One region of the Listeria sp. Marseille-Q6474 genome, then DNA from elsewhere that is predicted to be linked to it. Evidence: riboswitches for the same ligand, from Rfam matches in the RefSeq annotation. Region 1 holds a riboswitch; each other region holds the start of a gene.
The links. Region 1 has a riboswitch for S-adenosylmethionine ahead of OC533_RS07770 (ABC transporter substrate-binding protein). Riboswitches for the same ligand answer to the same signal wherever they lie in the genome.
Positions count from the first base shown of each region.

Region 1 (7,915 bases):
ATAGGAAGTCATTGATTACGACTTTGTATTTTTGGTCAGCTTTTAAAGGAGTGCCGTCTTCTGTTGTAACGCTCGCAACTTTGTAAGCATGGTCTAGATCATCTGTATCAGTGAAAGTATATTTTAATCCAGAAATTTGTAGGAAATAAGTTTGGTTGCTTAAATATTGTTGGTTTAGAGCTTCCAGAATATCAGCACCAGTCATTTCGACTACTTGAAGAATGTTACCAAATGGTTGAACAGCTTGTGCCGCGCCCCATGTGATTTCGTTTTGGCCATTTGCAAGACGAGTAGTAAGATCAGAACGAATTCCGCCATTGTTAGTCATAGCAAAGTCGACATCGGCGCCGGCTTTATTTGCCATGTAACGTTGCGCATCCGTAATCATGTTACCAAGCTCAGATTCTTTATCATCAATTGCTTTGTTGTCTGGATTTGTGTCACGAGAAATAACGTCTTTGTTTGCTAGTCCGATAGTTTCGTTAATAACACCTTCAATGCGGCTTTTCGCATCTTCGGTTACTGCGGTAATATCGGCATTTGGTGTGACGCTTCTCGAGTTATATGTAATTTTAGCGTCAGGTGGTGTAACGAAATCGCCGGTAGTTTTATCAAGTTCGCCAGTTACATCTGAAAAAGCTTTACCATTGTTGTAACTTTGGACGATACGAGTTTTTCCAACTAATCCGTTTGTGTATTGGTGATTGTGCCCTGCAAGGACTAAATCTACCGAGTTATTTGGGTCTAATTCATTTGCTTTTGTCATCATATTCGCAGCTTCCCCGGCTACATCTTGTTTTGTTCCGGTGTTTGGGTTCCCAGTGGAAAGTGCTGGAACGTGGGATAGAACAACGATTGCGTTAACGCCTTGGCCTCTAAGTTCAGCAGAGTATTTAACGATTGTTTCTGCTTCATCAAGGAAATCGTAGTCTTTAATATGATTTGCAAGAACTAAATTAGGAATTTCTGTTGTAACGATACCGATGAAGCCAACTTTGACACCATCAATTTCTTTTACATAGTATGGTAAAAAGCCTTCTGCGACTGTGTTTGTTCCTTTGTTGACCACGTTAGCTGCGACGATTTTCATGTCACTTTTAACGCGTGGATAAGCTTCTACGATTGGTCCGAATTTGTTTGTAGAAACTCCGTCCAAAATTCGTTTGTATTCAGGTAATCCTTCATCAAACTCATGGTTACCTAATGTGCCGACTTCGAAATTCATTTTTTGGAGAACTTTCATTGTTGGCTCGTCTTGAAGTAAACCTGATACTGCTGGACTTGCGCCGACCATGTCACCCGCTTGAACACGGATAGCATTGTCAGTTGTCGCCCCAGGATTTGCCTGTAAAAATGAGTTAGTGGCATTATCCAAATTGGTAGCTAAGTAATCTGCTCCGCCAATTGGTGAGCCCGATGCATCTTTAGAGGCTGTTTCAAGCGCTCCGTGGAAATCATTTATTCCCAAAATTTGAATGGGAACGGTATCCGCTGCTGCTTGTGATGTTGTCCCGGTGAATGGTGCTGTAAGTCCGATTGTGAGCCCTGCTACGAGTAAAACATGTGTGGTTTTCTTGAAAAATTTGTTCACTTTCACACTCTCCCTTTTTTCGCCAGTGGCAATTTTGTAAGCGCTAACTCAAAGGTGCCTAGCTATAATTGTAGCAAAGAGGAATCACCCTAGCAATAGGAAATGTGGATTTTGTGTAAATGTAACGATAATTTTTGGCTATATTTTCATTTCGGTTGAAAAAAGGGTAAACTATAGATAAAGGAGGGATAAGATGGATATCTCTAGTACGGAAATTTGGGATGCGATTAGAAGAAATAGTTTCTTACTGTATTATCAACCAAAAGTAGATGCCAAAACGAATGAGCTTATCGGATTTGAAGGTTTAATTCGACTAAAAACAGCGACGGCGATTCTAGCTCCAGCGGATTTCTTTGAAGATATTGCCCTTTTAAATGCTACGCGAGAAATGCAGGATTTCGTGGCTGAAACAGCAATTGAACAAATTAATCAGCTAGGGGGACGTTTTTCGATTTCGATTAATATTCCGGCACATTATGTTGTAAGTAGTAATTATATGGCTTTTTTATATGATTATGTGAAAGAACATTTAAAGTATCCGGAGTGCTTAGAAATAGAAATTATCGAACGGGGCGAAATTACGGAGCTAGCTGTTGCAGATAAAAACTTACGTAAAATTAAAAAACTCGGTGTCACAGTGAGCATGGATGATTTTGGAAAAGGCTATAGCTCGCTGGCATATTTGCGAAGTTTACCAATTGATATTGTAAAAACGGATATGTCATTTATTGCTCTTTTAAAAACGGATCGAAAGCAACAAATTATTATTCAAGCAATTGTTAATTTATGTCATGATTTAGGCGGGAAAGTCGTTACAGAAGGCGTAGAAGACATCGAACAAGTGAAGACGTTACGCAAAATGAAAGTGGATTATTTCCAAGGCTATTATTTTAGCCGCCCACTACCAATGAAAGAAATTAAAGAAAAATATTCGATTGTCTGAGATGCCTAAATGAAAAAATTGGTTGGTGTGAGAATGGTAATTTACCAAATTCACACCAACCAATTTTATTTTATTTGATTAAATTGTTTGAAGCATCTTTTACAACAACGTCATGCGCGCCACCTTCTACGATAGAAGTAGAAGAAACGAGCGTGATTTTTGCTTTTTGTTGTAATTCAGGGATATTGAGCGCGCCGCAGTTACACATAGTAGAGCGGACTTTGCTAAGGCTGATGGCAACATTGTCTTTCAAGGAACCAGCGTAAGGAACATAAGAATCTACGCCTTCTTCAAAAGATAATTTCTTATCGCCGCCAAGGTCATAACGTTGCCAGTTGCGCGCGCGGTTAGCTCCTTCGCCCCAATATTCTTTCATATACGTGCCGTTTAAATTCACTTTATTAGTAGGACTTTCATCAAAACGAGAGAAATAACGACCAAGCATGATAAAGTCAGCGCCCATTGCTAGAGCTAGCGTCATATGGTAATCATAAACAATGCCGCCATCAGAACAAATCGGAATGTATACACCTGTTTCTTCAAAATATTCATCGCGAGCTTTAGCAACATCAATTAGGGCGGTTGCTTGTCCGCGGCCGATACCTTTTTGTTCACGCGTGATACAAATGGAACCACCACCAACGCCAACTTTAACGAAATCTGCGCCAGCTTCTGCAAGATAACGGAAACCATCGCGGTCAACAACATTTCCTGCGCCGACTTTGACTGTATCGCCGTATTTACCGCGAACGTAGTCAAGTGTACGTTTTTGCCATTCGGAGTAACCTTCAGAGGAATCGATACACAAAATATCTGCGCCAGCTTCTACTAGAGCGGGAACACGTTCTTCATAGTCGCGTGTGTTAATTCCAGCTCCAACTACATAACGTTTGGAGGAATCAAGTAATTCTAATTTATTTTCTTTATTTGAGTCGTAGTCTTTGCGGAACACCATGTGAACCAAGTGTTCGTTATCGTCTACAAGTGGTAAAGCATTTAATTTGTGGTCCCAAATAATGTTGTTAGCTTCTTTTAAAGTGGTCGATTTTTTAGCAGTAACTAGTTTTTCAAAAGGCGTCATGAAATCTGCTACTTTTTCATCAGGACTCATACGCGTCACTCGGTAGTCGCGACTTGTCACGATTCCAAGTAATTTACCGTGCGCTGTGCCGTCTTCTGTAACTGCAACTGTAGAATGACCAGTTTTTTCTTTTAAATCAAGAATGTCTTGGAGGGTTTTATCTGGGCTGATATTAGAATCGCTAATGACGAATCCAGCTTTATGATTTTTCACGCGAGAAACCATTGCAGCCTCACTTTCGATTGATTGAGATCCGAAAATGAAGGATACGCCGCCTTCTTTAGCGAGAGCAATTCCCATGTTATCATCAGAAACAGCTTGCATAATTGCGGAAACAAGCGGAATGTTCATTGTGATAGCAGATTCTTCCCCTTTTTTAAATTTTACAATCGGTGTTTTTAAGCTAACGTTTGTTGGTACACATTCAGCCGATGAGTAGCCTGGAACTAGTAAAAACTCACTAAATGTGCGGGACGGTTCTTCAAAATAAAATGCCATTATTTCCACTCCTTCTTCTATTGTTAAATGTACTTATAAAATATCTTTATTATTTCAATAACTGGCTTGAAAGTCAATGACTGGGATGCTTTTTCGGGACGTTTTCTTTTAGTAGATGAGTGGAATATACTAAAAGTAAGGAAACTTTGGCGAAGGAGGTAATCAGATGGAAGAAGAAACACTATTAGAACAAGGCTACCGCAAGTATCGCGGGGCAGATGTAGATATTTATTTTAATACGAATATTTGCGCACATTCCGGTAATTGTGTAAAAGGTAACGCAGAACTTTTTAATTTGGATAGAAAACCATGGATTATGCCAGATAACGTACCAAAAGAAGAGGCAAAACGGGTGATTCATACTTGCCCAAGTGGAGCGCTTCAGTATATAGAGAAATAGGAGGATAACAAATGGAATATAAAAACGGTGAAAACAGAATTTATGCAGTAAATGAGGAAGGTGTAGAGGTCGGTGAAGTGACTTTTGTGCCAACTGGGGAAGACATGTTTATTATTGACCACACAGGCGTTGATGATGCGGCTCGTGGTCAAGGAATAGCTCAAGAACTTGTGAAACGCGCTGTCGAGAAAGCAAAAACGGAAGGAAAGAAAATTATTCCGCTTTGCCCGTTTGCAAAAGCTGAGTTTTCTAAGAAGCCAGAATATCAGGAAGTTCAAGCCGATAAATAATTAAGCGTAGACTGGGAACAAACCCAGTCTATTTTTTTATAAAATTATTTTTAAAAATCCAGTTTTCTCTTCTTGACATCTGGTTCTTTTCAGTGTATCTTTAATTCACAGTAAACTTATAGGAATAATAGTATTACAATTTCTTATCCAGAGTGGTGGAGGGAATCGGCCCAGTGAAACCCGGCAGCGGAGCGCAAGTTCTATGCTAATTCCGATCAGAAGTAATATTCTGGCAGATAAGTAGTAGCTTTTAATGAGGCGCTTCGATTCTGACCAAAAAACAGAGGAAGCGTTATTTTTAGCGCTTAAAGAGGGGAGTTTTTGTTAGATGAAGAAATTTTTATTAGTAGCGGTTATCTCGGTTTTTGCCTTGGTGTTAACAGCTTGCGGAGGCTCTGGCGCTAGTTCAGACAAAGCAAACGGTTCAGGCAAAGCGAAAGACGGCGGCTCTCTAATTATCGGCGTTACTGGGGATCCAGAAGTTATCAATCCGAACTACGCTTCTGACCGTGTAACATTAACGATTCAACAAGCTGTATACGCACCGCTATTTTGGGAAGTTGACGGGAAACCGGCACTTGCAAAAAGCTTAGATATTTCAGACGACAACTTAACTTACACTGTGAAACTAAAAGATGGTTTAACTTGGCATGACGGTAAGCCTTTGACTGCAGATGACGTAGTATTTACTGTAAATTCTATTTTAGATACAAAACAAAACAGCCCGAACCGTGGGAACTTTGTTTTTGATGATAAACCTGTAAAAGTAGAAGCAGTGGATGCCACAACAGTGAAATTCACTTTACCAACTGTTGCTCCAGCCTTTGAAAATACAATTAAAACGTTCTTCCCAATTCCAAAACACATTTTTGAAGGGGTAGAAAACATCGAGAAAAGTGATAAAAACAAAAATCCAATCGGCTCAGGTCCGTACAAATTTGTTGAATACAAAACAGGTGAATATGTTTCCCTAGAACGGTTCAACGACTATTTTGACGGCAAACCAAAATTGGATAAAGTTACTTTCCGAATCACAAAAGACCAAAACGCAGCTAATTTAGCACTGCAAAATGGCGAAATTAACTTAAAATCCATTCAACCTTCTGATAGAAAAAAAGTAGAAAAAGCGAGCGCGGTAAACATTATCACTTACCCGGAAAACCGCTTAAGCTATGCAACGTTCAACGAAAACCAACCAGCTCTTAAATCAAAAGAACTTCGCCAAGCCCTTTCTTATGCGCTTGACCGTGAAGAAATCATTGATGCAGCTTACGGTTCAGATGAATACGCAAAACCAGCTTCTTCGTTCCTAACAGAAAACACGAAATACTTCACAGATAAAGTAGAAACATACGACCAAGACATTGCCAAAGCGAAAAAATTAGTAAAAGAAAGCGGTTTTGATACAAGCCAAAAACTAACTGTTTACTATTTAAACAACAGTAAATCACAAGAAAGTATCGCGCTTTACTTGCAACAACAATACAAAGAAATCGGCGTGACACTTGACTTGAAACCAACAGATCCAAATGCACTAAGCAACATCACACTTGACCGCAAAAACGCAGACTACTCTATCGCACTAAATGGTTATATCATGGGGAACGATCCTGATGCGTATAAATCCCTATACCTAAGCGATGCGCCATACAACTATTCGAACTACCACAACAAAGATCTAGATGCACTTTGGGAAAAAGGTGCTGTAACTGCGGACGATAAAGAACGTCAAGAAATCTATGAAAAAATCCAAAACACCATTGCTGACGATGCTGTAATTTATCCAATTTCTTATGATAATGCAGTGCTAGCTCTTGATAGCCGTTACGGTGGCCAAAAAGCTGCAACACCACAACCAGTAACAATGTTCCGTGATCTTTCTAAACTATATTTAACGGAATAATAATTAAAAATCATTCGTAAAAAATCTGGCCTGCCATGCTTGTTTTTGGCAGGTTCAGGTTTTTACTTGTCATTTTTAGTGTTTTAGATAGGAGATAAATTATGCTAAAAACAATCATAAAACGCGTATTGCAAATTATTCCGATGCTGTTTATTATCTCGATTATTTCGTTTGCACTTATAAAATTAGCGCCCGGGGATCCCGTGAATTCGTTTGTTACGCCTGATATGAATCCTGATGATGTCGAGCGGATTAGACAGAGCTTAGGGCTGGATCAACCGATTTATGTACAGTATTTTATTTGGCTTGGAAATTTGCTCCAAGGTAATCTTGGTTATTCGATTGTGAACAGCCAACCAGTTTTACAACAAATTTTAGAGAGAATTCCAGCGACACTTGGTTTGGTTGGGACTTCGCTTGTGCTGACGCTATTGTTGTCAATTCCACTTGGTTTAGTTGCGGCGAATTACGAAAATACTTGGATTGATAAAGTGTTAAATGGAATTTCATATATTGGGATTTCGATTCCGATTTTTTGGTTTGGGATGATTTTAATAGATGTGTTCTCGATTCAATTAGGGTGGCTCCCAAGTCTAGGGATGCGAACGATTGGGGTCGACTCCTTCTGGGATATGGCGGAGCATGCGATTTTGCCAGTTATAACGCTGACTTTCCAAGGGTGCGCGGCATATTATCGTTACGTCCGCTCGAATACGATTAACCAATTAAAAGAAGAATATGTTTTATTCGGTTATGCGAAAGGGTTATCCAAAGTACAAATTATGGGGCATCATGTCTTGAAAAATTCCTTGTTGCCAGTCATAACACTACTTGGGATGTCACTTCCGCAAGTCATTACAGGCGCTTTTATTACCGAAAGTATTTTTTCATGGCCGGGAATGGGGTCGCTTGGGATTAATGCGATTTTCCAACTAGATTATCCAGTTATTATGGCGATTACACTTTTTTCAGCGCTATTATTAATTATTGGGAACTTGTTGGCCGATTTAGCTTATATGATTGTCGATCCACGGATTAGGGAAATGGGGTGAGGAATTCATGATGCGATTAGATTTTTCGAAAAAAACAATGCAAGATTTCGAGCGGGATGCGGAGGTTGTTCATGCTACCAGAGAGCGGAGTTTTTGGCGTTTTATGCTGGCTGACCGCCGCGCTGTTTTTGCGACGAGTGTGCTGATTCTTATTACA
Region 1 covers NZ_CAMPPS010000001.1:1,550,342-1,558,256, reverse strand. The annotation lists gene OC533_RS07795 (bifunctional metallophosphatase/5'-nucleotidase) at 1-1,597, opposite strand, end outside; gene OC533_RS07790 (EAL domain-containing protein) at 1,785-2,534, shown strand; gene OC533_RS07785 (IMP dehydrogenase) at 2,605-4,113, opposite strand; gene OC533_RS07780 ((4Fe-4S)-binding protein) at 4,280-4,513, shown strand; gene OC533_RS07775 (GNAT family N-acetyltransferase) at 4,525-4,803, shown strand; SAM riboswitch class I at 4,944-5,046, shown strand; gene OC533_RS07770 (ABC transporter substrate-binding protein) at 5,132-6,706, shown strand; gene OC533_RS07765 (ABC transporter permease) at 6,808-7,758, shown strand; gene OC533_RS07760 (ABC transporter permease) at 7,769-7,915, shown strand, end outside.

Region 2 (7,915 bases), 170 kb from region 1:
GCGCAATTTCTTTATCTTCCCATGCCCCGTCACTTAGAGCCTCTAAGTAACTATGCATACTTGTAAGCGGGGTTCTTAATTCATGCGACACATTAGAAACGAAATCGCGGCGTTCTTGATCGACTTTTTCTTGGTCGGTAATATCGTGAAGTACTGCAATAACGCCATTATTAAATCCAGTTTCTCTTTGAATAACGGAAAAATTAGCGCGCAGTACGTATGGTTTATCAAGCGTGCTACGGTCCATCGTTAATGAACCATCGACTTCCATCAAATCTTCAAATTGGTAGGTATCACCAATATCTAGTACATCAATAATTGATCGACCATTGGCACTCTCATGCTTAACGCGTAGCATTTTTTCAGCTGGCGTGTTAATAAGAATAACTTTTCCGCGGCGGTCTGTAGCAATTACTCCATCGGTCATATAGGCAAGTACGGAGGAAAGTTTGCGCCGTTCTCCTTCTGTCATAGCTTGTGCTTCTTGAACTCGTTTTGTTAGTGTATTGAAGGAATCAGCTAGTTCGCCAATTTCATCCACGCCATAGACTTTAACTTTCCGGCTGTAGTTTCCTCGCGCCATCGCATAGGCTTGACGTTTCATTTCAATAATTGGCTTCGTAATCGTTCTGGATAGTAAAATTCCAAGTACCGCTGTAATGATCATGGCAATCAAAGTACCAGTAATGAAAATGTTCGTAATGTCATCCACTTGTTTATATACACTTTCAATATCGGCGACAAGATAAATAGCCCCTATCACTTGTCCTTTATTTTTGATGGAGGATACGTTCACCCAGACACGGTTATTTTTATTTGATTCGTCTTTATAAATTTTATCCTCAGATGTAGTTCCGAGTGATAAGGTTCGTTTAACAAGGGGATCGTTACTTTTTTGCCCAACGATGCCTTGATTATCTAAATTGGAAGTCCCGAGAATTTTGCCTTTGTCATCTACTATTCTTACTTCGATTATGTTGCTACTTGCACGTGAATAGTCGACCAAAAGCTCTCGAATATCATTTTGTAGCTTCACTGAGTTATCGCTATTTTTTATGATTTCTTCTCTAGCATTATAATCCAGCAACGTGATGCTATTCGTGATGGAATCTTGAAAATTCTTCTCCAGTTGCCCTTCCAGCTCACGTACAAAATACGCGCCGATTACTTGCATTGCTACAATAATTAATAGCAAATACATAATAACTAACTTAAATTGTACAGACTGAAAAAATCTCATTTTATGCATAAGTCTTTCTACTCCTATTCGGGGTAATATATTTAAATTAGTATACCATATGTTGCAGGGTAGACGTATTGTTTTTCCTGTTATTTGGGTCAATTTATTTATAAAAATAATTATTAAGTATGCGGATATACCCAAAAAAAGTGGTCCTCCAAGTTTTTTGCTTGGCGACCACTTCTTGTTTATTTATTCTTGTTCTGGATTGCGTAAATAATAACCAACGCCGCGTCTTGTAACTAACCACGCTGGATGGCTTGGATTATCTTCAATTTTTTCGCGTAGACGTCGAACAGTAACATCGACTGTACGAACATCACCGAAGTAATCATAGCCCCAAACTGTTTGAAGTAAATGTTCTCTTGTCATGACTTGACCCATATGTTTAGCTAAATAATGAAGTAATTCGAATTCACGATGCGTAAGTTCGATTGTTTCTCCACGTTTTGAAGCAACATATGCGTCTGGATGAATAATCAATGAACCAATTTCTAATTCGCTGTTTTCTTCTTCCTCAGCAGCGTTTGAGCTTACTTGGCTATGACGGCGCAAGTTGGCTTTCACACGAGCGATTAATTCGCGGTTACTAAATGGTTTCGTAACGTAATCATCGGCACCAAGTTCAAGTCCGATAACTTTATCAATTTCGGAATCTTTTGCAGTTACCATAATTATTGGCATATCATACTTCTTACGTACTTCACGACATACCTCAATACCATCACGACCTGGAAGCATAATGTCCAGTAAAATCAAATCTGGCTGAACTTCTTCTACAAGTTCTAACGCTTCATCGCCATCATAGGCGCAATATACATCAAAGCCTTCTTTATTTAGATTAAACTTAACTATATCCGCAATCGGTTTTTCGTCATCTACTACAAGAATTTTCTTTTCTGCCATTTTTTTACAGTCCTCTCATTCCTGGATTTCGCCGGCTTTAACCGGGACAGATACTTTTTATTTAATGCAAAAAAATCTCACTAAATACTTTAAATTCCGGCCTGTCTTCATAAAACAACATGCTAAGAATAGACTTACTAATCAATTATAACACATACAGTTAATTATCTGAATTATTACAAGCTATTTTCTCTTAAAATCACATAATCTCTTAATTTTGTGCCACTTTATCAAATAAATGCAGCTTGGAAATTCGTGCAACTGCCTCTTCTAATCGTTTTTCATCCATTAAAAGTCCAACGCGTACATAACCCTCACCGAAAGTCCCGAAACCACTTCCGTCAGCAACAGCTACACTAACCTCATTTAATAAGTAATCCGCGAATTCACTACTTGTAAACTCTTTTGGAACGGGCATCCATGCAAAAAAAGAGCCCGCTGGAGCAATTGCTTCCCAACCAATTTTATCACAAGCAGCTATAAATGCATTTCTACGGCTTTCATAACGAGCATTTAATTCTTGTACACAAGTTTGATCGCCTGTGAGAGCCTCAATTGCAGCATCTTGAATACCTGGGAATAAACTTACATACATATGATCTTGAATGAGGTTGATTGCTTCGACAACGTCTTTATTCCCAACAGCAAATCCTACGCGCCAGCCAGCCATATTGTATGTTTTCGAAAGCGTATAAAGTTCGATTCCAACCTCTTTCGCCCCTGGAGTTTCTAAAAAGCTAATCGGTTTCTTCCCATCAAAACCAATACCACCATAAGCAAAATCATGTGCAATCGTGATATTGTTTTCTTTAGCAAAAGCAACCGTTTCTTCAAAAAAGTGAGTCGTAGCAACCGCGCCAGTGGGGTTATTCGGATAATTTAAATACATCAACTCCGCTTTTTTCGCAATTTCTTCAGGAATTTTATTAAAATCTGGTAAAAAGTCATTTTCAGCAATAAGTGGCATTGTTTCGAACTCAACTTCTCCTAAAACTGCTCCTGATAAATAATCTGGGTAGCCCGGATCTGGTAAAAGCATTACATCACCTGGATCCATTAAACACATTGGCAGTTCAACAAGCCCTGTTTTCGTCCCAAATAAAATGGCTACTTCTGTATTTGGATCGATGGTTACATTATATTCACGCGCATAAAAATCAGCCGCGGCTTGTTTAAGTTCCTGTTTTCCACGAAACAACGAATATTTATGATTCATTGGATTTTCTGAAGCTGTTTTCATTGCTTCCACGATATGCTTGGGTGTTGGCTGGTCTGGATTTCCTTGACCTAGATTAATCACGTCATGACCTTCTGCCACTTTCTTTCCCACTTTTTCTACAAGGCTAGAAAAAAATTGATCTGGTAAATTTTGCAAGCGTTTGGAAATTTTCATTTGGCACCCGTCCTTTTCAAGTTTCATTGATTAAAATAGTAAAGTTTTCTGAAGTATTTGTCCAGTATGATTTTTTTAAAACTTAAAAAAGCATTGACAAATTATCTTAAAATGCGTATATTTTTAACTAACAGGTTTTTCTAAAATATTTTCTCTTATCGAGAGCGGCAGAGGGACTGGCCCGATGAAGCCCGGCAACCTAACTTTATTTAAGCGTAAAGTGAAGGTGCTAATTCCAGCAAAATGGTGTATTCCGTTTTGGTAGATAAGAGGAGCTGGATATGTTCGACTTTCCACTTCTCTATTCTAAATAGAGAAGTTTTTTATTGTTTTCATGAATAAATCTGGATAATCACACAACATACTAGGGAGGAAAAAAGATGAGAAAATTAACAAAAGGGTTAGGAATTTTACTTGCATCAAGCCTTGTTTTAGGATTAGCAGCATGTGGAGGAGGCAGTGACGACAAAGCCTTAAGCACAAAAGAAATCACCATTGGAACAACAGCAGGACCTCACCAACAAATCGCTGAAGAAGTTCAAAAATTAGCGAAAAAAGATGGCCTTGAAATCAAAATCAAAACTTTTGATGATTATAATACACCAAATACAGCTTTAAACGACGGTGACCTCGATGCGAATAACTACCAAACAATCCCGTTCTTAGAGCAACAAAAGAAAGATAAAGGCTACAAATTAGACGTTGCTTTTAAAACAGTAGCATTCCCAATGGGTGTTTACTCTAACGATATTAAAGACTTAAAAGACCTGAAAAAAGGCGACAAAATTGCCGTTCCAAACGATCCAAGTAACGAATATCGTGGCTTAAAACTATTTGAAGATGCTGGCATTATTAAATTAAAAGATGGCGTGGAAGAAAAAGCAACGAAAAAAGACATTGCTGAAAACCCACTTGACCTTGAAATCGTTGAACTTGAAGCTTCTCAAATCCCTGCACAATTAGATGAAGTTGCAGCAGCAGCTATCAATACTAACTTCGCAATGGGTGCTGGACTTTCTATTAATAAAGACGCAATTTACCATGAACCAACAAAAGACAATCCATATCCAAACGTATTTGTTATCCGTAGCGAAAACAAAGATGATGAAGTCGTTAAAACATTAGAAAAATACTACCATTCTGATGACGTAAAAGCATTTATTGAAAAAGAATTTAATGGGTCTGTAGTACCTGCATTCTAGGGAGTTGTTTTATTTTGATCGAATTACATCAAGTTTCAAAGTCATTTAACGTAAATGGAAAAACCGTAGAAGCCGTCAAAAATGTTTCTATTACAGTCGAAAAAGGAGAAATTTTCGGTGTCGTTGGTTACAGTGGCGCCGGAAAAAGTACCCTCGTTCGTTGCATCAACTTGCTTGAACGTCCTGATGCCGGCCAAGTTTTAATTGATGGAAAGAATTTGTCTACCCTCTCAAGTAAAGAACTTCGTGTCGCTCGTCGGAAAATTGGTATGATTTTCCAAGGATATAACTTACTTAAAACCGCAACTGTCTATGATAACATTGCCAAACCGTTAAAATTAGAAGGTGTTCCAAAAGACGAAATCGAGATTCGCGTAAATAAATACTTGTCGATTGTTGGCTTAGAGGATAAAAGAAACAATTATCCAAGTCAGCTTTCCGGCGGTCAAAAACAACGTGTTGCGATTGCTCGTGCTCTTGCGCATGAACCAGAAATTCTTTTAAGCGATGAAGCGACAAGTGCTTTGGATCCTGAAACAACAGAAGCAATTTTGCAGTTGTTACTTAAGATTAACGCTGAGCTTGGCATTACGATTTTCTTAATTACACATGAACTTGATGTCATTCAACGTATTTGTGACCGGGTTGCTGTGATGGAAAATGGACATTTAGTAGAGCAAGGTACCGTTCTTGATATTTTCACCAAAGCAAAACATGCGACAACAAAACGCTTTGTTGGCTCGGAAGCTAGTTTCGACATCCCGCAAGATTTGCTTGAAAAATATGTTGCAACCGGAAAATTAGTTTCACTTCATTTTATTGGTGATGAGGCTGATGAACCTGCGCTCGCTCTTGTATCACGCAAATTCGACGTTCTTCCAAGCATTTTAGCTGGTGGAATAGATCATTTGAAAAACGGAACACTCGGAAAACTACTCGTTCATTTAAAAGGGGACGAAGCCGAATATAGTAAAGCTATTGCTTATTTGAAAGAATCTGGAGTCGTTGTTGAGGAGGTCGAGTTACTATGAGTTTGTTTTTTGAAGAATGGGGACCGATACTTTGGCAAGGATTTTTAGAAACTCTTACAATGACTGGGATTACACTTGTAATTTCACTAGCAATTGGGTTGCCACTTGGCGTATTTTTAACATTAACGCGTAAAGGCGGTCAATCAGAAAATCTGGTTGTATATAGTATTTTGAACTGGGTAATTAATATTTTACGTTCGTTACCTTTCATTATTTTATTATTCTTAATGATTCCGGTAACTCGTTTTGTTGTTGGTACTACAATTGGAATTCAAGGTGTGATTATGCCACTTGTTGTATTCACCGCACCTTATATCGCTCGCTTGATGGAGTCTGCCCTACTTGAAGTTGACCGTGGTGTTATTGAAGCCTACCAAGCAATGGGGATTTCAACGCCAAAAATCATTTGGAGCGTAGTTATTCGCGAAGCTCGGTCTGGTATCGTTCTTGGCTTAACGATTGCTACAATTGGTCTTATCGGCGCAACTGCAATGGCTGGACTTGTTGGGGCTGGCGGACTTGGAACGATTGCATACCAATATGGTTTCCAGCGTTTTGAACCGACTGTCATGTACACAACGATTATTATTTTAATTATCATGGTACAAGCACTACAATCATTCGGAAATTTCTTATCTAGACGTCTTAAAAAAGATTAATTTTACTACTAAGAGCTTGGTGCGTAGTGTTCCGGTATGGACTCGCCACCAAGCTTATGTTATTTTTAAAAGAAAAAGGGAGCGAAGAACATGTGGAAGTTGGCATTATGTCAAACCGATGTAGTTTTTAAATATCCGGATGCAAACTATGCACGGATTGAAAAAGCAATTGTTGAAGCTGCTGAAAATGGGGCCGATATAGCAGTTTTACCAGAAATGTGGAATACAGGTTATGCTTTAAATGAATTAGCTGGGGTTGCTGATTTAAATGGGGAGAGAACAAAAGAATTTTTAGCTGGCCTTTCAGAAAAACACCAAATCGCTATAATTGGCGGCTCGGTTTCTATTTCAGAAGGAAGCAAGTTTTCCAACACGATGTACGCTTTTGATAAATATGGCGGACTACTTTCTTCATATAAAAAGGTACACTTATTCCAACTTATGAATGAACACTTATACCTAGAACCTGGAAATGATAAAAATCTATTTCGACTAGATGGTATTTCTTGCGCAGGGTTCATTTGTTATGATATTAGATTTCCTGAATGGATTCGCAAACATACTTCAGAAGGCTCAGAAGTTATTTTTGTTTCTGCGCAGTGGCCAGCTGAACGCATTAAACAATGGGAACAACTACTTATTGCTCGTGCGATTGAAAACCAAGCTTTTGTTGTTGCTGTCAACCGGGTTGGCGATGATCCTAATAATCATTTTAACGGTCATTCGCTCGTTATTGATCCACTAGGAAATGTTATTGTTCATGGTGGCGAAGAAGAGGGCAATATTTATGCTGAAATCGACTTGAATTTAGTCGCTGAAACTAGAGGGATAATTCCTGTTTTTACCGACCGTCGTCCTGAACTATACTAAAATCAGAATAGCGTTTTTTTACAATTTCTCATTAAATCTTCAAATTTCCACCAATAAAGTGGCAATTTGGTATCATTTATGTGGATTAAATTTTGTTAATTTTGTTATTATATATTATAGTTAACGAAAGAGTAAAGGAGCTGCTAACAATGGATGCACTATTTAACCACAAAGAATTCATTCGGTTATCTCACGAAGGTAACATCAACTACGAAAAATTAAAAGTTCCAAAAAACACTGAATTAGTTAATACAGCCGATCAAAGAAATAGTCATGTCTATTTAATTATCGACGGATTTGTTTCCATTTCTATGAACCCAGAATCAAACAGTATTTACACGATTCTTGGAAAAGGCTCCTTCGTCAATTACTATAGTCTATTCCAAGGAAATGTAGATGACTTTTTATTTAAAACGATATCGACTTGTACGGTTTATAAATACACGTTTAAAGATTTAGAGTATTTTCTCTCAATGTTTCCAGAGAACTTTGGTTTTCAATTTTTCATTATGCGTGACTTGGCTCGCCATGCTTTCTTCAAAAGCCTTTCATCCGAAACAAGTTCCTCCGATAAGTTAGAGCTATCTTTTATCAACATCGGAAAACTTCACGGC
Region 2 covers NZ_CAMPPS010000001.1:1,384,157-1,392,071, forward strand. The annotation lists gene walK (cell wall metabolism sensor histidine kinase WalK) at 1-1,249, opposite strand, end outside; gene yycF (response regulator YycF) at 1,433-2,146, opposite strand; gene OC533_RS06985 (pyridoxal phosphate-dependent aminotransferase) at 2,358-3,539, opposite strand; SAM riboswitch class I at 3,692-3,811, shown strand; gene OC533_RS06990 (MetQ/NlpA family ABC transporter substrate-binding protein) at 3,920-4,741, shown strand; gene OC533_RS06995 (methionine ABC transporter ATP-binding protein) at 4,756-5,772, shown strand; gene OC533_RS07000 (methionine ABC transporter permease) at 5,769-6,431, shown strand; gene OC533_RS07005 (carbon-nitrogen family hydrolase) at 6,522-7,301, shown strand; gene OC533_RS07010 (Crp/Fnr family transcriptional regulator) at 7,451-7,915, shown strand, end outside.
Region 2: linked by a shared signal. The riboswitch ahead of OC533_RS06990 (MetQ/NlpA family ABC transporter substrate-binding protein) and the one ahead of OC533_RS07770 (ABC transporter substrate-binding protein) in region 1 are both predicted to bind S-adenosylmethionine.

Region 3 (7,915 bases), 1.5 Mb from region 1:
TGGCATAACCCCGATAAAAAGCGGCACATCAATATTTGCCTTTTGCAAAGCTTCTTTAAGCAAAACAGCTTTATTTACATCATAAATGGGCTGCGTAATAATATAATCCGCGCCGTATTCTACTTTTCGTTCAATTAATCGAACCGCCTTTTCTAAGTTAAGCACATTGGGGTTAAACGCTGCGCCAACATGAAACCGCGCTTTTTCCTTCAACGATTTTCCCGTATATGAAATACCGTCATTGAACTTTTTAATCAGCTGAACGAGCTCCACCGATCTTAAATCAAACACCGAGGATGCTCCTGGGAAATCACCTACTTTAGTCGGATCGCCCGTAATCGCAAGCACATCATGGAGACCGAGCTTATGAAATCCCATCACATGTGAATGCATCCCAACTAAATTATGGTCCCGCGTCGTCAAATGAATCAGCGGTTTAATGCCATACTCATGTTTCAAAATGGAAGCCAGCGCCATATTACTAATTCTCGGAGTCGCTAGCGAATTATCCGAAATCGTAATCGCGTCAACTCCAGCCTCATCCAGCGCCTTAGCTCCTTCAAAAAATTTCGATGTATCAAAAGTCCGAGGTGGATCAAGTTCTACTAAAATCGTCAACCGTTCCTTCACCTTATCAAGTAAACGCTCACCAGACTCCTCGTCCTCCACTTCTTCAGGAACAAGCTCCAAAATCGGTCGAACTTCTTTTTCCAAAACGGGCTTAGTACTTTCTAATCCTTTACGCAAAGCACGAATATGATCTGGAGTCGTTCCGCAACAGCCACCAATAATTCGTGCACCTTCTTGTCGAAAAACTTCCCCGTAATGCTCAAAATAATCTGTATCTGACTGATAAATGACTTTCCCTTCTTGCACTTCTGGCAGGCTCGCATTGGGATAAACAGCTAAGTATGCCTTATCATAAAGTGGTACTGTTTCAAGAGCACGCGCCATATGATATGGTCCAAGTCGGCAATTGATACCAACTACATCTGCACCGAGCGCAATAAGTTCTTCCAGCGCATCTGGTAATTTTTTCCCGTTTTGAAGGATACCTGGTTCATGCATCGATACATTTGCCACGACAGGTAAATCAGTCGTCTCACGGAGAATTTTCAACACCGTTTTAAGTTCATCTAAATCATAATACGTCTCGAGCAAAATTGCATCCACACCATCTAACAAAAAACAGTATAGCTGCTCCCGAAAACTACGCTTAATTTCTTCCAGAGGAGCCGCCGGAAGTCTTGCATCCACAGCACCATTTATCCCGCCAATCGTGCCAAAGATATACGTCCCAGTCCCTCTCGCCGCTTCCTTTGCTAACCGAATGGCGGCTTGGTTAATTCGCTTCACTTCATCCTCAAGACCATATCGAGCGAGTTTAATATAATTGGCTCCGTAAGTATTAGTTTGAATAATATCCGCACCAGCACCAATATAAGCCTTATGAATCGCTACAATATCTTCCGGATGAGATAAATTCAGTTCTTCAAACGAACGGTCCACCCCGTAGGAATAAAGCAAAGTGCCCATCGCACCATCTGCAATTAATACTTTTTCGCTTAAATCTTTTCTTAAATTCATTTCGCGACACTTCCTTTCTTAACGAACGAAAGTGCTTGTTTTAAATCAGCAATCAAATCATCGGCATCCTCTAGTCCCGCTGAAAAACGTAATAATCCTGGTGTAATTCCTTGCGCCAAACGCTCCTCTTCCGGAACAGCAGCATGAGACATTTTAGCAGGGTAAGATAAAATACTCTCAACCGCACCTAAACTCACGGAAAATACCGGTAACTCCAAATGATTTACGAGCTCGCGCACAGCTTCTTCGCTACCAAGATCAAAAGACAAAACAGCTCCACCACTCGTGGCTTGTTCTACTTGAATTTCATAGCCTGCATGGGATGGTAACCCAGGATAATGCACCGCAACTACATCTGGTTCCGCATTTAAAAACAAAGCAATTTTTTCCGCAGTTTCCGTCCCAGCTTTCATCCGAACAGATAGCGTTTTAAGTCCACGAAGCAGCAGCCAAGAATCTTGCACCCCAAGAACCCCACCAGTTGAATTTTGCAAAAAGTAAATAGCTTCAGCCAAATCCGGGTTATTAGTAACAATAAGCCCCGCCAAAATATCACTATGACCGCCAAGAAATTTCGTCGCACTGTGGATAACCAAATCTGCCCCAAGCTCTAACGGTTTTTGAATAAGCGGTGTTAAAAATGTATTGTCAACAAACGTATGGCAGCCATTCGCTCTCGCAAGTTTAGAAACAGTCCGAATGTCCGTCACATGTAATAGCGGATTGGATGGTGTTTCCAAGTAAACCAACTTAGTATTCGCTTGAAACGCCTTCGCAACTTCATCAATGTTTGTCGTATCAACAAAAGTATGCGTAATCCCAAACCTCGGCAACACTTGCTCAACCAAACGAAAAGTTCCACCATACACATCTTTTGAAATAATAAAATGATCCCCTTTAGATAGTGTGAAAAGTGCCGCAGAAACAGCAGCCATACCACTTGCAAAAGCAAAACCGTTCGTGCCACCTTCTAATTCCGCAATCGCTTGCTCCACTTTTTCCCGCGTTGGATTGCCACTTCTTGCATAATCATAAGTATGGTAATTATCAAAATCATGTTGATGAAATGTAGACGATAAATGAATGGGCGTATTAAGTGCACCTGTTTCTTTATCGATTCCTAAACTAGCTTTAATTACAGCTGTATCTTGCCCATAATCCTTAGCCACGAGCGGTCACCCCTTTCAAAACCGCATCAAGCGCTTTAGATAAATCAGCAATTAAATCTTCACTAGCTTCAATTCCAACCGAAATTCGTAATAATTTATCTGTGAGCCCATAAGAATTTCTAAGTTCCACTGGAATATCGGCATGAGTTTGCGTTGTTGGATAAGTAATCAAACTCTCTACCCCACCTAAACTTTCCGCAAAAGTAAACAACTCAAGCTCTTTTAAAAGTGGCGATACGAGCGCTGCATCCTTAATAAAGAAACTAATCATTCCCCCGCGGCCCGGATAACGCACTTCCTCCACTAACTCATGCTCCTCCAAAAACGCAGCGATTTTCTCCGCATTTGCTTGATGCTGTCTCACTCGTAAAACAAGCGTCTTCAGACCACGAATCAAAAGCCAACTATCAAATGGCGATAACACAGTACCCGTTGCATTTAGCTGATCAAAAAAGAATTTTCCAAGCCATTCCTCTTTAACAATAACCGCGCCTGCCAGCACATCGTTATGTCCACCAAGATACTTCGTCGCACTATGAATAACAATATCTGCGCCTAAAGTTAATGGTTGCTGCAAAACAGGTGTATAAAAAGTGTTATCTACAATAACAAGTAAATCATTCGCATGTGCCCACCGAGACACACTAGCAATGTCTGTTTCTTGCATCAATGGATTAGTCGGCGTTTCGATGAAAATCGCTTTTGTTTCCGGGCGAACCAATTTTTCCAAATCATTCACGTTCGCCCCGTCCCAATAAGAAAAACCAATCTGATATTGCGCTCCAAACTGTTCAAAATATCTAAAAGTCCCACCGTACAAATCCTGCGAGCTTATGATATGTTCACCCGTTTTAAAAAGCTGAAAGACTAATTGAATTGCACTCATCCCAGAACTCGTCGCAAATGCATGCGTTCCATTCTCTAGTTCCGCAAGTGCTTCTTGTAAAGCATCTCGCGTTGGATTTCCCGTTCTAGTATAATCATATCCCGTTGATACCCCAAGATCGGCATGCTGGTAAGCTGTAGAGAAGTAGACTGGCATATTGACAGCACCCGTTCTTTCACACTTTCTATTTCCAATTTGCGCTGCTATCGTCTCTTGTTTCAGCTTTGCCATAATTACCTCTCCTCCATTCCTTTATTTCTCTAATACTTGATATTCTGCACGAACTTCTTTAGTAGCTTTAATCATATCTTGAAGTGCGGCAATTGTTTCAGGCTCTTTACGCGTTTTCAACCCACAATCCGGGTTAATCCAAAATTGTTTTGCATCAATTGCACGTAACGCACGACGGATATTATCTTGAATTTCTGAAACAGTTGGAACTCGCGGGCTATGAATATCATAAACACCCAGTCCAATTTCTTTATCATAAGTCACTTCTTCAAATGTCGAAATAATCTCCCCATGACTTCTTGACGTTTCAATCGAAATAACATCGGCATCCAAAGCGCTGATTGTATCAATAATGTCATCAAAATCCGAATAGCACATATGCGTATGAATTTGCGTATCATTTTGAACCGAAGCAGTTGTTAATTTAAATGAATATACCGCATCATCTAAATATTTTTGCCATCTCGCTTGTTTCAATGGTAAACCTTCACGTAAGGCTGGCTCGTCCACTTGGATAACCTTAATGCCATTACGTTCTAATGCTTCTACTTCTTTACGAAGCGCGAGGCCAACTTGATTCGCAACAACACTTTCCGGCACATCATCACGGACAAAACTCCAATTGATGATTGTTACTGGCGCCGTTAGCATCCCCTTCACTGGGCGCTTCGTTAACGACTGGGCATAGACGCTTTCTTTCACTGTAATTTCCTCTGTAAAAGCAACATCCCCGTAGATAAGTGGTGGACGAACCGCTCTCGAACCATAAGATTGTACCCACCCAAATTTAGTTGCCTGGAAGCCTGCTAATTTTTGTCCAAAATATTCTACCATGTCAGTACGTTCAAATTCACCGTGAACTAACACATCGATATCTAAATCCTCTTGAATTTTAATCCAGCGAGCAGTTTCTTTTTCAATAAATGCATTATATTCTGCATCGGTGATATTTCCTTTTAACCAATCTGCACGTGTTTTCCGAACTTCTGGTGACTGTGGAAAACTTCCGATAGTCGTTGTTGGAAACAGTGGTAATTTGAGCCATTCATGTTGTAATTTGATTCGTTCTGCAAATGGTAATTCTCGGTCAACCCGAACATTTTCTAAATTAGCAATCGCCGCTTGAACTTCTAAATTATTTCGATGGCTTGATTCATTAAGTGCTTTTACAGCCTCACGAGCTTCATTTAGCTCAGCAGCCACACTTTCCTCACCTTCTGTTAAAGCTTTCGTTAAAATAGCAATTTCATCTAATTTTTGATCAGCAAATGATAAACCACCTAGAATCACTTCATCTAAATCAGGTTCGCTTAGTTTGGTTACTGGTACATGTAATAATGAATTGGATGGTTGGACAATCAATTTATCCTCCGCCACATAATGAGCGATGTCAGTAAGGAGTGCCAATTTCGCATCCAAATCACTGCGCCAAACATTTCGACCATCAATCACCCCAGCCGCTAAATATTTATCTTGCGGAAATCCGTGAGCTTTCAACGCTTTAATCGAATCGCCGTGATCATGAACAAAATCAATTCCAACCGCCGCAACTGGCAAATTAACAACCTCTTCATAATAATCCAAACTTTCAAAATAAGTTTGTAATTCTATTTTCAAGTTTGGTACAGCATCATGAAACGCTTTGTATACTTTTTCAAATAAAGCAATTTCTTTTTTATCAAAACTAGTTGCAAGATAAGGTTCGTCAATTTGAACCCACGTAGCACCAGCAGTTTCAAGCTCTTTCAAAATTTCAATATACGCTGGAATAAATTTATCTAATAATATTTCAAAGCTTTCTGCATCGCTACCTTTTCCAAGTTTTAAATAAGTAACTGGACCAACTAGTACTGGCTTCCCTTCAATCCCAAGCTCGATTTTCGCTTCCTCGTAGTAGTAAAGCGCCCGGTTATCTAATACTTTAGGATCAGCTTCAGCAAGTTCTGGCACGATGTAATGATAGTTAGTATTGAACCATTTAGTCATTTCAGAAGCAACCGCGTCACTCTTACCACGCGCAATATCAAAATATGTATTTAGCGAAACTTTCCCACCATCATGTTGAAAACGTTTTGGAATAATCCCAAATGTAACGCTCGTATCAAGCACTTGATCATAAAAACTAAAGTCACCAACTGGAATCAAATCAATTCCTTTATCTTGTTGTTTTTTTAGCGCATGTAATCTTAGAGCTTTCGTTTCCGCCAATAATTCCTTTTCTGAAATCGCACCATTCCAAAACTTTTCTAGCGCACGTTTCCATTCACGTTTCTCCCCAAGTCTCGGATACCCCAAGTTTGAACTAATCGCCTTTACCATACCTATCACCTTATCCTCTCAATTTTTTGCCAATAAAAAACCTCCCTAGAGAACTAGAGAGGTTTGGAAGTTTCGATACACAAATACAGTGAAACTTTTTAAGTCTCTCTTATCTCTCGAAGCATCACACTTCGCAGGATTTAGCACCTTTTCAACGAATTGAAAGGTTGCTGGGTTTCAACGGGCCAGTCCCTCTACCACTCATAATAAGAGTAATTTATTTAGTTTTTTTAATCACTTAAATTGGATTGAAATCATCATACCACTTGCAACTAAAAACTGTCAATCATTAAATTTTTATTTTCTTTCAATGTGCTTCCTTCCGTCCTCCCAAAGCTAATAATAAACAGCCTAGCAAAAGGATTCCAGCGACCACAAAATAAAATATTTGATTTCCAAAAATCCCTATCATCATCCCCGTTGCACTCGGACCAATAATACTCCCTAAACTAAAGAACATTCCTACCAAAATATTTCCAGCCGGAAGTAGTTCAAGCGGCGTCAAATCAGTCATATAAGATAACCCTAGTGAATAAAGGGAGCCTAGCAATATCCCCAAAATAAAGAAAAATATCACAAAGAAAATAGGTATCTTAACAAACGCTGTTAATACAAAAACCACAGCCCCTGCTCCAGTCAAAAGCGGTAACATTTTACCACGACCAAATTTATCACTAATAATCCCAATCGGCACTTGAAAAATAATCGTCCCAACTGAAAAAGAAGAAATAATCATCGCAATCATCATTGTATCAAGGCCATCTCGCAACCCTACAACTGGAAATGTCGCATTAAGTCCGGTTTCAAGAATCCCATACAAAAACGGTGGAATCATCGCAACCCAAGCCATCTTAAATACGCCCGAAAAGCGTTTTATACTTCCCCAAAAAGAAATTTTCCGAATAACAGCCTTTTCTCCCACGAAATCATTTCGAATAAACCAAACAAGGCTCCAAGCAATCAATACTAAAATACCTGACAAAAAGAAAGGCAAGTTTGCATTTACTTTTGCCAAATTCACCAACTGTGGCCCAATCGCAAATCCTACAGAGAAAAACAAACCATAAATAGCCATATTCCGACCACGCTTACTAGGATCACTCATTGCTCCAATCCATGTCTGCGATGAAAAATGCAACATATGATCCCCAATACCAATAAGCAATCGCAATATAAACCAAAAATATAAATTAAACCAAATAGGAAAAGCAAATATTGCAATCGCAACAAGCCCTCCGCCAACTAATATTATAGGCTTGTAACCATATTTATGTAAAGGTGCCTCAATAAATGGAGAAATCAGTAGAACACCTAAGTAAATTCCTGTTGCATGAAACCCATTTATTCCAGCACTTACCCCTTTTTCTTCTAAAATTATCGCAATAAGTGGCAGTAAAACACCCTGAGATAATCCAGATATAGCTACAACCATCGTTAAAATCCAAAACTTCCCTTTTGCCCCCATAACACACCTCCGAAAACTTACTAAAAAAAAACAATGTCGATGTTCGACATTGTTTTTTTAGATGACCCGTACGGGAATCGAACCCGTGTTACCGCCGTGAAAGGGCGGTGTCTTAACCGCTTGACCAACGGGCCATATCTGGCGGAGAAGGAGGGATTTGAACCCTCGCGCCGCGCGAGCGACCTACACCCTTAGCAGGGGCGCCTCTTCAGCCACTTGAGTACTTCCCCAGATATAAAAAATCTATTCTCTTTTTGA
Region 3 covers NZ_CAMPPS010000001.1:1,104-9,018, reverse strand. The annotation lists gene OC533_RS00090 (bifunctional homocysteine S-methyltransferase/methylenetetrahydrofolate reductase) at 1-1,587, opposite strand, end outside; gene metC (cystathionine beta-lyase) at 1,584-2,756, opposite strand; gene OC533_RS00080 (aminotransferase class I/II-fold pyridoxal phosphate-dependent enzyme) at 2,749-3,873, opposite strand; gene metE (5-methyltetrahydropteroyltriglutamate--homocysteine S-methyltransferase) at 3,895-6,192, opposite strand; SAM riboswitch class I at 6,299-6,405, opposite strand; gene OC533_RS00070 (MFS transporter) at 6,500-7,657, opposite strand; tRNA gene OC533_RS00065 (tRNA-Glu) at 7,720-7,791, opposite strand; tRNA gene OC533_RS00060 (tRNA-Ser) at 7,797-7,887, opposite strand.
Region 3: linked by a shared signal. The riboswitch ahead of metE (5-methyltetrahydropteroyltriglutamate--homocysteine S-methyltransferase) and the one ahead of OC533_RS07770 (ABC transporter substrate-binding protein) in region 1 are both predicted to bind S-adenosylmethionine.

Region 4 (7,915 bases), 1.5 Mb from region 1:
GAAACAAACGAATCCATTTGTATATAGTAATGATAATAAAAGATACCATACATGGAACTACTGTTTACGAGAAGAATTTGGGCAAAAGACATATAAAGTTGCGCTCGATGGCGGTTTTGATTGTCCAAATCGTGATGGCACAGTAGCGCATGGTGGTTGTACATTTTGTAGCGCGGCTGGTTCTGGTGATTTTGCTGGGAACCGAGCGCTTGATTTAAAAGTACAATTCCAGCAAGTGCGCGACAAAATGCAAACGAAATGGAAAGACGGGAAATGTATTGCTTACTTCCAGGCTTTTACTAACACTCATGCCCCTGTTGCTGAACTGCGTGAGAAATTTGAAACAGTTTTGAATGAGCCTGGCGTGGTTGGGCTTTCGATTGCGACACGACCTGACTGTTTGCCGGATGATGTCGTTGAATACCTGGCTGAATTAAATGAACGGACTTATTTATGGTTAGAGCTTGGTTTGCAATCTGCTCACGATGAAACTGGGCGCTTAATTAACCGCGCGCATGACTATGATTGTTATTTAGAAGGCGTGCGCAAACTACAAACACATAATATCCGCATTTGTACTCACATTATTAATGGTCTTCCGAAAGAAACGCCGGAAATGATGATGGAAACCGCACAAAAAGTAGTTGAAAGTGGCGTTGATGGTATTAAAATCCATTTACTCCATTTATTAAAAGGAACGCCAATGGTAGAAGATTATAAAAAAGGTGACTTAGAATTTTTAACCCGTGATGGTTATGTGAACTTAGTGGCTGACCAACTCGAAATTCTGCCTCCTGAAATGGTTATTCACCGAATTACAGGTGATGGTGGCGTGGATGACTTAATTGGCCCAGTTTGGAGTTTAAATAAATTTGAAGTACTGAATGCCATTGATGCGGAACTCGTTCGAAGAGATAGTTGGCAAGGGAAATTATATCAACCTGTGGAAGTGAGTTCCAAATGAATTTACGTGGTATTCTCCCCTTCGCTCATGACACACTTCGAAAAGTAGTTCGCTCTGGAGATTATGTAATTGACGCAACATGTGGCAATGGGCATGATACGCTTTTACTAGCAGAACTTGTGGGTGTAAATGGTCATGTGCTCGGGTTTGATATTCAACAAATGGCAATTGATGCAACGAAAACTCGTTTAGAAAATGCGGGTGTCGCATCACAAGTAGAGCTCGTATGTGCTAGCCATGCGCTTATTCCAGAATATGCAACAAAACCTGTTCGCGCTGCTATTTTCAATCTCGGCTACTTGCCAGGTGGCGATAAAGAAATTACGACAACCGCTGATTCTACGTTAGAAAGCATTGGCCATTTAATGCAGCTACTCGAAGTTGGTGGCGTCATTATTCTCGTTATATATCACGGCCACCCCGCTGGAAAACTGGAAAAAGATGCTGTTGTGACTTTTTGTGAAGCAATCCCACAACAAGATTTCCACGTTTTATCTTATCAATTTATCAATCAAAAAAATGATGCCCCATTCGTCATTATCATCGAAAAAAGAAAACCTAGACAAAGCTAGTAATTAGCCTGTCTAGGTTTTCTTTTTATTTTCCAAAATCGTATTTATCTGCTACGTATACATCATACCAAATCATAAAGATAACAACTGTCCAGATTTTACGACTATAGTCGAATTTACCAGCACAGTGGTCTTCTAGTAAGCCTAGAACATATTGTTTGTTAATTAAATGATCGGTTGGTGATTCTTTAATGATATTTTTAACCCAAGCGTTCATTTCGTCTTTTAGCCAGTGACGAATTGGTACTGGGAATCCTAGTTTACGGCGATTAAGTACGTGTTCTGGTACAAAAGTGGCTGCCGCTTTACGTAAGATGTATTTGGTTGTTCCATTGGTTGTTTTCATTGTATCTGGAATATTTCTTGCTACATTGTACACTTCTTTATCAAGGAAAGGTACACGAACTTCCAGTGAATTAGCCATCGTCATCCGGTCAGCTTTTAGGAGAATATCTCCACGTAGCCACGTATGAATATCAATATACTGCATTCTTTCTACAGGATGATAATTCTTAGTTTCTGCATAAAATGGATCTGTAATGTTCGTATAATCATGACCAGATTGGTATTTCGGAAGTAAAATTTGTTTTTCTTTTTCTGTGAACATTTTGGCGTTTCCGATGTAACGTTCTTCCATCGGTGTTGTTCCGCGTTCTAAGAAACTTTTACCACGCATTCCTTCAGGCATAATACGCGCCACGCTATTTAACATTGATTTAAATACGCCTGGCATTTTGTTAAACATCGCAAGGGAATTTGGTTCGTTATAAATGTTATAACCGCCAAAAAGTTCATCTGCGCCCTCACCTGATAAGGCTACTGTTACTTGTTTACGCGCTTCTCTTGATAAGAAATAAAGCGGAATAGCAGCCGGATCAGCAAGTGGGTCATCCATATGCCAAACAATTTTTGGTAATTCTTTCATATATTCTTCCGGTGAGATAACATAACTAATATTTTCTACACCAAGCTTATCTGCTGTTTCTTTTGCTACATCGATTTCACTGAAACCATCGCGTTCAAAACCAACAGAGAATGTTTTAATTGCAGGATGATATTCTTTGGCAATCGCCGCAATAATCGATGAATCAATACCGCCAGATAGGAATGAACCAACTGGTACATCGGAGCGCATATGCATTTTTACAGAATCATACATTACGTCACGCACTTCTTTAATCCATGCGTCTTCTGATTTAGTTACTGGTGCAAAAGATGCTTTCCAATAAGTTGTAATCTCCATTGGTTGACCGATTTTTTTCGTGAACTGATGCCCTGGTTCTAAGCGTTTTACATTTTTAGTTAAGGAATCTGGTTCTGGAACGAATTGATAAGTCATATAGTTTTGTAATGAAACTTCATCTAATTCTTTTTCTTTTAAAGCATGTAAAATGGATTTCTTTTCAGAACCCATAAATAGCTTACCGTCTTCTTCTGCATAGAAAAATGGTTTAATTCCGAATGGGTCGCGTGCGCCGTAAACAAGTTCTTCTTGTTTATCCCAAATAACAAAACCAAACATCCCACGAAGACGTTCTGCTGTTTTTTCTTTGTATTTCGCATATGTAGCGATAATTACTTCTGTATCACTTTCGGTTTCAAATGTCATTCCTTCAGCAACTAATTGCTCGCGGAGTTCCACATAGTTATAAACTTCTCCATTAAAAATAATCCAGTAACGTTCATTTTCATACGTTAACGGTTGATGACCGTTTTCTACATCAATAATACTTAAACGGCGGAAACCAAACTGCACGTGATCATCTGTGAAGTATCCTTCATCATCTGGCCCACGGTGCGTAATCATACTGTTCATTTGTCTAAAGGTTTCTTTATCAGCGCCAGTAATTTCTGTAATGCGGTCATGTACGCATCCTACAAATCCACACATGGTAACATTTCTCCTCTATATAGATAATCATTTTATCTTTTTTTCACAACGTCTATCATATCATAACTAGGCTTTCTTTGCACTGTTTAGGAAAGAAAAAAACCGAACATTCCTCACAAGAAATGTTCGGTTAAGCTTATTTTACGATTAATTTTTTTAAGGCTTCTGCTTTATCCGTTCTTTCCCAAGGTAAATCAAGGTCGCTACGGCCAAAATGACCAAATGCAGCTGTTTGACGATAAATTGGACGACGTAAATCAAGCATATGGATTATCCCAGCTGGGCGTAAGTCAAATAGCTCATTAACGCCATCAATTAGTTCTTGTTCTGAATAGTCACTTGTTCCATATGTGTCAATCGAAATGGAAACTGGATGCGCAACTCCGATGGCATATGCAACTTGTACTTCTACTTTTTTAGCAAGTCCAGCAGCAACGATATTTTTAGCTACGTATCTTGCAGCATAAGCACCCGAACGGTCTACTTTGGTTGGATCTTTACCAGAGAACGCTCCCCCGCCGTGACGCGCATAACCACCGTATGTATCCACGATAATTTTACGGCCAGTAAGTCCAGCATCGCCAAGTGGTCCACCAATAACAAAGCGGCCAGTTGGATTAATAAAGTATTTCGTATTTTCATCTAAGAAAGAAGCATCAATTACTTCTGGGAATAGATGTGTGTGTAAGTCTTTCGCGATTTGTTCTTGTGTGATGTCAGGATGATGTTGCGTTGAAACAACAATTGTATCAATGCGAACAGGTTGATTAAATTCATCATATTCTACGGTTACTTGTGTTTTCGCATCTGGTCGTAAATAATCTAATTTATTCGTTTTGCGTAATTCTGTTAACTTGCGTGCCAAGCCATGTGCCAAAAAGATTGGTAGTGGCATTAACTCTTCTGTTTCATCTGTAGCAAAACCAAACATCAAACCTTGGTCTCCTGCCCCAATTGCTTCAATAGCAGCATCAATTTCGCTGCCACTTCTTGATTCTAGTGCCTCGTCCACACCTTGCGCAATATCTGGTGATTGTTCGTCAATAGCCGTTAAAACAGCACATGTCTCTGCATCAAAACCATATTTTGCTCGAGTATAGCCGATTTCTTTAATAGTATCACGAACGATTTTAGGAATATCTACATAAACAGAAGTAGTAATCTCACCTGCTACTAAAACTAAACCAGTCGTCACAGTAGTCTCACAAGCGACACGTGCGTCCGGATCTTTTGAAATAATTGCATCTAAAATTGCATCAGATATTTGATCTGCAATTTTATCTGGATGTCCATCAGAAACCGATTCCGATGTAAATAGATGACGGTTTTTAGCCAATTTTATTTTCCTCCTTTAGTTCTCTCCAAATACGTCTCATATAAAAAGCCTCTCTCTATTTTGCACGAAACGCGCACGAATAGAGAAAGGCTATAATTATACCTTTGCTCTCATCGTTCAGGAGATATTACTCCTGCAACAGATTAGCACCTTTCACTTATATGTGTAGGTTGCTGGGCTTCAAAGGGTCAGTCCCTCTACCGCTCTGGATAAGAGATAAATTTTAATTCTAAGATAGAATACCATAAACTGAGGCTATATGCAATAAAAATTCGGTTTTGTCTTGATTTCCATTTGCAAAAAACAGTAAAAAAATGCCTTCCTTTATTTTTCGCTTATCATTATTTCCATCCTGTGGTATGATAGATGGATAAAAAAGATGTTTTACTTATCTAAAGGAGATTGTATCTATGAGTTTAATTACGTTATCCTTGATTATTTTTCTTGGGTTTTTAGCCGTTGTATGTTTATTTGATTTTGTTTTTCGTTGGTATTGGTTTAAATATTTCCTAGCAACAATGGGATTAATTGCAAGTGGTGTGGTATTTTTCATCAGTTTTTACGGTGGTGGGATGTCACAAACAGAAATCGCTATTGCTATTTTTATTGGTTCATTTGGTGAATATGTCGTATCACTTATTATTAGCCTAGTTCGCTTTATTTCCAAAAAATCAAAAAAACCTAAACAAAAGAAAAAAGTCAAAACAGCTTAAAAAACTAGCTACGTTAAAAGATGAGAATCTTTAATGTAGCTAGTTTTTTTATGGATAATTTTAAATCTAAAGCAAGTCGAAAGCTTTACGGATAACTTCCGCTGAATGTTCAAAATTAGTTTGTTCTTCTTTGGTTAGTGGTGGTTTTATCGTATCTAGAACCCCATTTGCTCCAATAAGTGCTGGTTGTCCGATATATGTATTTGTTTGTTCTGAAAAAACAGCTAACGGAAATACTTGTTTCGCATCTGTTAAGAGAGCATCAACAATTCCCGCTGTAGCAGTAGCAATTCCAAAACTCGTCCAACCTTTACCCGTTAAAATATTCCAGCCACCGCCGCGTACAGCATCTTTTAAAGCAGGTAAATCAAGCGGTGCCTTCGTTTTATAATCAGTGAAATTGACGCCACCGATTTTCACAGTCGACCACGCAACGAATTGTGATTCACCATGCTCGCCAAGAACGTAACCTTCGATGCTTTTTGGATTAATATGTAAAGCTTCTCCAACCACTCTTCTCATTCTAGCGGTATCAAGCGATGTTCCTGTTCCAAATACACGGGAACGATCAAAACCAGATATTTTTTGAATGAGCATGGTAATAACATCACACGGATTAGTAATATTCACAAAAATCCCTTTAAAACCTGTCGCTAAAATTTTCGGCACAATCTCCGTTACCGAACGACTTGTTTCAACGAGTTCTTCCATACGATCTTCTCGTAGTAGTGTTTCCGGACCAACAGCCATCACAATAATATCTGCATCTGAAAGAGCTTCCCAGTTATTCGCTGTAATGGTTGTATAGGAACGAGTCATCGATGCCATATCGCGTAACTCAAGCGCTTCACTCTCTGCTTTTGCTTCTATTTTATCAATTATAACGATTTCATCACAAATCCCTTGCGTAACAAGAGAAAAAGCCACGTCGCTTCCAACATGACCAGCACCAATTATACCAACTTTGCGTTTCAAAAAATCCCCTCCAAAATTAGTTACTTGAATTTAAAGCGATTAATTCATATTTAATGATGGTTTTATTATTTTCCCATACAAGTTTGCGCGGAATTGCTTCTCCAAGTGTTTCGCCTTCTTTTGTTTTACGAACAGCAATTGGAACATCAATTGGATAAATCCGGTAACCTACTTTTTCCAGTTCAAAGAAATTATCTGAAATTCTTTTTTCATTTCCCTTTGTTACGATCATTGTGTTTACCTCAAGTGGCATACCCAATTTTCTCACCTCCAGTTTCTTTTATAATAGCAGAGATTACCCTGGTTTGACTAGTTTTTATCGTTTAAAATCCGCTCAGCCTGCTTAACAATTTGTACCATTCCAGCGTCACGCATAAAAAAACTAAATGCCGGTTGCAAAATAAACTTACTAAGTGTTCCTTTCACAACAACTGGACCTTTTGTTTCAAAGTAGTTTTGTTGCCTTGTTATTGAAACAATCTTTGCTGTATAAACCCGTTTAGTAAAAGTTCGTTCCTTAGATTCAACTAAATAATCCGCAACAAAATGAAATCCTTCAGCCACTGCACCAGTCTCTTCCATTAGTTCGCGGCGGGCTGCTAAAAGACTCGTTTCACCGTGCTCTCCTTTACCACCGGGGAATTCGAGACCGCGAATTTTATGTTCCGTAAAAAGCCAACCATCGTCAATTTTAGGAATAATGAGTACGTCATCTGGATTTTTCCCTTGTTCTTCAAAATAAATGGTCACTTTATTGCCTAAAGTATCTTTATAAATAAACAAAAACTCACTTCCTTTTCTTTTTTCAAAAATATGGTAAGCTGTTAGTAAGATGAATTTTAGAGGATGAATATTAATGAAAAAAATGCTTATCGGAGGAATCCGACTTTATCAAAAATATATCTCTCGTTTCACTCCGGCTACGTGTCGTTTTTATCCGACCTGTTCTGCTTACGGAATTGAAGCGATAGAAACACATGGCGCCCTAAAAGGAAGTTATCTCGCAATTAGACGTATTTCCAAATGCCACCCTTTTCATAAAGGCGGACTTGATTTCGTACCACCTAAAAAAGATAAAAATGATGATTCTGGCCATACTTGTAAAGCCCATCATCACCATTAATAATAGCATGAATCGGTTTATACCGGTTCATTTTTTCTTGCTTTTTCTGAAATAATAAGGTATTATCAAATTCGGACTATAAATCGTAATTGCTACGATTAGTATACTATTTAAACAAGAACAATTTCGATTTAGAGGAGTGAATGGATTGAAAAAAAGTTATCTTCTTGCTTTAACAGCATTATTATCCGTTTTTTTAATACTTACGGGCTGTTCAGACAGTAGTAATACAAAAGCAACAAAAAGCGGTAAATTGAACGTCTACACTACCGTTTATCCTTTGCAGTATTTAACAGAACAAATTGGTGGCAAATATGTAGACGTTAAAAGCATTTACCCGC
Region 4 covers NZ_CAMPPS010000001.1:17,409-25,323, reverse strand. The annotation lists gene OC533_RS00170 (TIGR01212 family radical SAM protein) at 1-964, shown strand, start outside; gene OC533_RS00165 (class I SAM-dependent methyltransferase) at 961-1,536, shown strand; gene asnB (asparagine synthase (glutamine-hydrolyzing)) at 1,562-3,427, opposite strand; gene metK (methionine adenosyltransferase) at 3,564-4,763, opposite strand; SAM riboswitch class I at 4,871-4,979, opposite strand; gene OC533_RS00150 (hypothetical protein) at 5,174-5,476, shown strand; gene OC533_RS00145 (L-lactate dehydrogenase) at 5,543-6,451, opposite strand; gene OC533_RS00140 (DUF2584 domain-containing protein) at 6,468-6,710, opposite strand; gene ytkD (RNA deprotection pyrophosphohydrolase) at 6,761-7,234, opposite strand; gene yidD (membrane protein insertion efficiency factor YidD) at 7,308-7,574, shown strand; gene OC533_RS00125 (metal ABC transporter substrate-binding protein) at 7,723-7,915, shown strand, end outside.
Region 4: linked by a shared signal. The riboswitch ahead of metK (methionine adenosyltransferase) and the one ahead of OC533_RS07770 (ABC transporter substrate-binding protein) in region 1 are both predicted to bind S-adenosylmethionine.